One region of the Sphingomonas sp. 2R-10 genome, then DNA from elsewhere that is predicted to be linked to it. Evidence: predicted binding sites of a transcription regulator. Region 1 holds the regulator's gene; each other region holds the start of a gene.
The links. Region 1 encodes LexA, which represses DNA repair genes until DNA is damaged. Its sites were predicted from a motif close to GTTCCNCNCTTGTTCT; they were not measured.

Region 1 (2,196 bases):
CGAAAGCGCGGCGGGTGCCTCCTTCCCCGGCACGGTCGCCCCGGGGCAGGCGACCCGCATCTTCACCGGCGCGGCGATGCCGACCGGCACCGACTGCGTGCTGGTGCAGGAGGAAGCGACCCGCGACGGTGCCCGGCTGTCGCTCGCCGGAGAAGGCCCGGTGCGTGGCGGCAATGTCCGCCGCGCCGGCCTCGACTTCCGCGCAGGAGAATTGCTGATCGCCGCGGGGGAGCGCATCACCCCGGCCCGCGCGGCGCTGGCCGCCATCGCCGGCCACGGCGCGCTGCCGGTCGGCCGCCGCGTTCGCGTCGCGATTGCCGCCACGGGTGACGAACTGGTCCCCGCCGGACAGGCCATCGGCGACGACCAGCTCCCCGAAACCAACGGGCTGATGCTCGCCGGCCTGCTCGCCGATCTGCCGGTCGAGCGCATCGATCTCGGCATCCTGCCCGACCGGATGGATGCGCTGGTCGATGCCTTTACGGCGGTCGATTGCGACCTGCTGGTCACCACGGGGGGCGCGTCGGTCGGCGATCACGACCTCGTCCGCCCGGCACTAGTCGCGGCGGGCGGCACGCTCGATTTCTGGCGGATCGCGCTGCGGCCGGGCAAGCCGATGCTGTCCGGCCGGCTGCGCGATGCCGCGGTGCTCGGCCTGCCGGGCAATCCGGTGTCGTCGTACATCACGGCGCTGCTGTTCGTCCGCCCGCTGGTCGCGCGACTCGCCGGCGCCGCCGACCCGTTGCCGCGCACCGTCCGCGCGACGCTCGCCCATCCGCTGCCCGCCAACGGCGCACGGCAGGACTATCTGCGCGCGACGCTGGTCGACGGACAGGCATCGACCGCCGCGATCCAAGACAGCTCGATGCTGCGCACCCTCGCCCGGTCGGACTGCCTGATCGTGCGCCCGCCACATGCCCCGGCGGCCGACACCGGCGACTCGGCGGAAATCCTGCAACTCGCTTGACGGCAAGAAAATCGTTTCCTATTAGTTCCACGTCTGTTCCGACGGAGGATGGTATGCTGACGCGTAAGCAGCACGAGTTGATCTGCTTCATCGACGACCGGTTGAAGGCGACCGGCGTATCGCCATCGTTCGAGGAGATGAAGGAGGCGCTCGACCTCAAGTCCAAATCGGGCGTGCATCGCCTGATCTCGGCGCTGGAGGAACGCGAGTTCATCCGTCGCCTGCCCAACCGCGCCCGTGCGCTCGAAGTGTTGCGGATGCCCGACCGGCCGGTCGCGAAGAAGCCGGCGGCCCGGCCCGCCGCGACGCCGCGTCCCGCGCCGCAGCCGGCGAACGACGTCGTCGAGCTTCCGCTGCACGGCCGCATCGCCGCTGGCGTCCCGATCGAGGCGATCGAGGGGCAGGCGACGCTCCCCGTCCCCGCCGCGCTGCTGGGCGCGGGCGATCACTATGCGCTCGAAGTGGCCGGTGATTCGATGGTGGAGGCCGGCATCCTCGACGGCGACTATGCGCTGGTCCGGCGTACCGAAACCGCGCGCGACGGCGAAATCGTGGTCGCGCTGATCGAGGATAGCGAGGCGACGCTGAAATATTTCCGCCGCGAAGGCGCGATGATCCGCCTCGACCCGGCGAACCGCAGCTACGATCCGCAGCGCTATCGCCCCGAACAGGTCCGCGTACAGGGCAAGCTCGCCGGGCTGCTCCGCCGCTACTGACCGCCCACGTCGTCGGGGTTGCCGATCCCGACGACAAAGCGTGGCGGACGACAAAGCGTGGCGAGTGTGACTTTCGTGACCTTTGGCGGAAAACCGCCACTTTTGCGAAGCTCCGGAGCCAGCAGCGTCACCCCGGTAACGGCGCACACCACCCGCCGCGAACGGCCCGCTACCGCCCGTTCCCCGGCGCATGGGGCGTCCGCACCGCCTTGTACCATTGCAGCGGATGCGCCGGCGGCACCACCCCGTCCGGCAACGCCCGCCCCGACGTTTCGGCGAAATAGGCGATACAGGCATCGCGCCACCACTGCGCCTCGCCGCGCTGGATCGTCAGGAACTGCGCAACCTCCCCATGCCGCTGCGGATCGACCTGTCCCGCCAGCGCCGCCCATTGCCGCTGCATCGCCGCGACCGTCGCCACGCCGCGATCATATCGCCCGACCAGTTCCGCCCACAAGGTCCGCCCCGACCGCATCCGCCGGTCCCACGACACATGGTGGAACCACAGCAGCA
Region 2 (2,196 bases), on a different contig from region 1:
GCGCGTCTGGTGCTGCGCCCGCACGAGGATGGCACAGTCGTCGAGGCTCTTGCCCTCGCGTCGCACCTGTTCGATCGTGTCGCCGACCCGGCGCGCTTCCTCCGGCCCGTCCCACACGCCGATGACGCGCACCTTCTCGCCGACATCGGTCTCGGTCCACAGCGTCTTGCCCAGCCGCCCGCCATTATGCGCGATCACGCCGCTGGCCGCGCCGAGGATGTGCGGCGTCGAGCGGTAATTCTGTTCGAGCTTGACGATCTTCGCGCCCGGAAAGTCGCGTTCGAAGCGCAGGATATTCTCCACCTGCGCGCCGCGCCACGAATAGATCGACTGGTCGTCGTCGCCGACGCAGCACAGGTTGCGCCGCTCCTGCGCCAGCAGCCGCAGCCACAGATACTGGACGCTGTTGGTGTCCTGATATTCGTCGACCATGATGTAGCGGAAGCGCTGCTGATACTGCGCCAGCACGTCGCGGTCGGTGCGCAGGATCGTCAGCACGTGCAGCAGCAGGTCGCCGAAGTCGCAGGCGTTCACCGCCTTCAACCGATCCTGATATTGCTGGTACAACTCGCCGCCACGGCCATTGGCGAAGCGCTCGCTCTCGCCCGCATCGACATCGGCCGGAACCATGCCCTTGTTCTTCCACCCGTCGATCAGCCCCGCCAGACTGCGCGCCGGCCAGCGCTTTTCATCGAGGTCGGCGGCGACGATCAGCTGTTTCAGCAGCCGCAGCTGATCGTCGGTGTCGAGGATGGTGAAGTTCGATTGCAGCCCGACCAGTTCGGCATGTCGCCGCAGCATCTTGGCACCGATCGCGTGGAAGGTGCCGAGCCATGGCATCCCTTCGACCAGATCGCCGACCAGCCGCCCGACGCGCTCGCGCATCTCGCGCGCCGCCTTGTTGGTGAAGGTCACCGACAGGATTTCCGACGGGTAAGCGCGGCGCGTGTAGAGGAGGTGCGCCAGCCGCGCGGTCAGCGCCGCGGTCTTGCCGGTACCCGCGCCCGCCAGCACCAGCACCGGCCCGTCGGTGGTCAGCACCGCATCGCGCTGCGGGTCGTTCAGCCCGCGCAGATAGGGGGGATCGGCAGGGGTCGGCGCGGGCGGCGTAAATACGGACATCGTCGAACAGGTAGGGAACGAACCGTAAAGCGACAAGCGAGGATTTCGTTACCCAACCGTCATCAATCTGCCACCGTTGCTTCGTTGCACCGCAACAAACGGACGGTATCGCGCAGGCGCCGGCGGACGGCGGCGTCAGGCCTGACGACCGCTGCCGCGACGGGCACCCTATCCGCAGGAGCTACCATGACCATCCGTCTCATCGCCCTCGCGGCGACCGTCGCCGCTTGCCTGTCGCCCGTCGCCCATGCCGAGGAGCGCGAGCCCGTGACCGTGCGCGTGTCCTATGCCGGGCTGGACCTCGCCACCGTCGAGGGCCGCCGCACCCTCGATTCGCGCATCGACCGCGCCGCCCGCGGCGCCTGCCGCTCGCGCGTCCCCGGCTTCCGCGGCCAGAGCGACGAACGCCGCTGCCGCACTGAAATGGCCAGCGACGCGCAGGTTCGCGTCGCGCAGCTGAAGCCGGTGGCGGTCGCCAGCGCGCGGTGATCCCGAGCCGCGCCTTGCCGGCCGCGACCTTTCGTCGTCATTCCCGCCTGCGCGGGAGTGACGACGAAGGCGATCGGCCGAGCAGGCGCGCAGCGATAGTTGCGCCACGCCGGCCCAAGGCGAAAGCTTCTTGCCCCCCGCGGTCACCTCGCTAGGCGGGGCACCATGTCCGCCCCCCATCCCATGCGCGCCCATCGCCGCATCCTGATCGCCAGCCTGATCGGCACCTCGGTCGAATTCTACGACTTCTATATCTACGCCACCGCCGCGACCCTGGTGTTCGGGCCGCTGTTCTTTCCCTCGGGCAGCGCATCGGCGCAACTGATGGCGAGCTATCTGTCGATCGGCCTTGCCTTCGTCGCCCGCCCGCTCGGTGCGGCGGTGTTCGGGCATTTCGGCGACCGGCTGGGGCGCAAGTCGACGCTGGTCGCCTCGCTGATGCTGATGGGCGGGTCGACGCTGCTGATCGCATTCCTGCCAACCTATGCGCAGATCGGCTGGGTCGCGCCGCTGCTGCTGTGCGTGCTGCGGTTCGCGCAGGGGCTGGGGCTGGGCGGCGAATGGGGCGGGGCGGCGCTGCTCGCG
Region 3 (2,196 bases), on a different contig from region 1:
TTGGTGACGTACTTTGTCAGCTTCTTCGCGGGATCACGCTTGCTTGGGATCTGCGTCGGCACCCCCCATTCCATGCGCTCGATCCGGCGATCGTCGCCGTTCTGCACGATGACAGCCCCATAGAATGGGGTCTTCTTACCCGTGGGGAAGATATCACCGGTCGGGAACGTCTCATCGACCTCGTAGGGAGGGCGAATGCCGAACGTCGCAGCCACCTCGACTTGCTTCGCGGTCAGCCTATACCGATTACACATCCGCGCCTCCTGTCGGCGCCGGCGATCGATCGCCGGCGCGTGTTCGTCAGAGCTTGTCCTTCAGGCCCTTGGCGGCGGTGAACGACACCTTCTTCGACGCCGCGATCGTCATCGCTTCGCCGGTCGCCGGATTACGGCCCTGGCGCTCGGGCCGATCCTTGACGGCAAACTTCCCGAAGCCAGGAATCGAGACTTCATCGCCCTTCGCAGCAGCGTCCGCGATCTGATCGAAAACCGCCGTGATCGCCTTCTTGGCGTCGGCCTCGCTCGACCCCGTCGACGTGGCAACGCCCTTGGCCAGTTCGCTTATGTTCATGCTATTCATGCTCCCTGAAAAACGAGCGGGATCCTTACCCATGACGAGCGACGACACAAAGACCGTGCTGAATGAGGCGAACGCCCGGGCGGTTGCGCTGATGCTCGACAAGCTCGAGGACCACGACGTCACCGTGATCTATGAGGCAGTCGGCGGGGTAGGGCCGATCGCCGATCTCGCGGCTGAAGCTATGAAGACGCGCAACATCGACCTCTAACGAACGGCATGTCGCTCGCGAGTGATGCGAGGATCCTCGAACAGATCCCGCAACGCCCGCACTCGAAACACATTCCACCAGCGCTGCCAGCGATGCTCGGCCGCATCATGGATCATGTGGCAGCGCTGGCAAAGCGCGCGGAGGTTTCCGGGCGCGCTGTTGCCCGGATCATGATCGAGGTGCGCGCACGCCAGGACGACATAGGTCATCCGAACGCTCGCGAGCATGAAGCCAGCCTTCATCGAGACACGCTTGCCCTGGTCCGATCGCCAGCACGACGTATCGGCGTCCCACCAGCGTCCGTCGCCAAGATGCGCCACCCGCCGAAGGTGCGGCCGACGGCATTGCTCGCAGCGCCTGCCGGCGCGTTCAAACCGGATCGTACCTGACAGCTGCTGCCAGTCGATCGGGTAGAGCCAGCGATTTTCGGCGCGGATCGGCATCCCATTTCTATGAGTCACGCGATCGTCCGTGGGAAGCAGAATTTCATGCTTTGTCGCTGTTTCGTATCGCGGACGTTCCAATGCGAAACGACGAACCGAGATGATCGGCCCTTGCAATGTTGGACTTGGTAACGGAACATAAAGGGAACGAGTAGAGTCTAGAACACGATGTCCGCTGCCCTTGATTCCTTCGCGCCCAGCATAGCGCATCTCCGGACGATCGCCACGCCGATCGCGGATTATCGCGTGCTGCCGTTCGGCATTGAGGAGGTGGATAGTCGGCTCGGGGCAGGGGGCTTGCGTGCTGGCGCGCTCCACGAGGCAACGGCCCAAACCGGGGCTTTAGTCGACGATGCGGCGACGACGCTGTTCCTCGCTGGCATCGCGGCGCGCGAGGCGGCGATCGCTGGCGGCCCGGTGCTGTGGGCGAGCTGCCGGCCAGATATCTACGCACCCGGACTGGCCCAGGCAGGCCTCACGGCTGCAAGCGTCATCTACGCGCACCCACCGGACGACGCCACGCTGCTGGCCGTGATCGAAGATGCCGTTCGCGACGGCACCCCGTCGGCGATCGTCGCGGAGGCGAGCAAGGTCTCGATGGTCGCCACGCGACGCCTGCAGCTGGTGGCGGCTGAAGCTGACATGCCCGTCCTGTTGCTGCGGCGTCGCCGTAACCGGGACCAAGACCCGTTCTCGGAGCCATCCGCCGCGTGGACGCGCTGGCGGATCGGCTCCGCGCCTTCGGCGCGGTTGGAGGTCGCGGGTGTAGGAAGAGCAAGGTGGTCGATCGAGTTGGCGCGGCAGCGCGGAGGTGAGGGGTTTTCCCTAATATTGGAGGCCAGCGATGAGACGGGTTGTCTCGCTGTACCTGCCGAACTTGGCCATCGAACGGCTGAGACGGTTGGAACGGCCCGCTTCGCGGCCGCCTGAGCGGCCCACTCTCCAACTGCCGGTCGACGACGATCC

Region 2: a site for LexA is predicted at 1,126-1,141, ahead of QLH51_RS02530 (ATP-dependent helicase). Genes of this name have one in related genera too.
Region 3: a site for LexA is predicted at 1,364-1,379, ahead of QLH51_RS12750 (ImuA family protein). Genes of this name have one in related genera too.

Annotation. Positions count from the first base shown of each region.
Region 1 is NZ_JASCXF010000027.1:19,552-21,747, reverse strand. It holds gene QLH51_RS13270 (molybdopterin molybdotransferase MoeA) at 1-967, shown strand, start outside; gene lexA (transcriptional repressor LexA) at 1,021-1,683, shown strand; gene QLH51_RS13260 (alpha-glucuronidase family glycosyl hydrolase) at 1,853-2,196, opposite strand, start outside.
Region 2 is NZ_JASCXF010000004.1:1,469-3,664, reverse strand. It holds gene QLH51_RS02530 (ATP-dependent helicase) at 1-1,122, opposite strand, end outside; gene QLH51_RS02525 (UrcA family protein) at 1,309-1,611, shown strand; gene QLH51_RS02520 (MFS transporter) at 1,795-2,196, shown strand, end outside.
Region 3 is NZ_JASCXF010000025.1:42,016-44,211, reverse strand. It holds gene QLH51_RS12770 (SOS response-associated peptidase) at 1-254, opposite strand, end outside; gene QLH51_RS12765 (HU family DNA-binding protein) at 301-570, opposite strand; gene QLH51_RS12760 (hypothetical protein) at 611-787, shown strand; gene QLH51_RS12755 (hypothetical protein) at 784-1,230, opposite strand; gene QLH51_RS12750 (ImuA family protein) at 1,399-2,160, shown strand; gene QLH51_RS12745 (Y-family DNA polymerase) at 2,075-2,196, shown strand, end outside.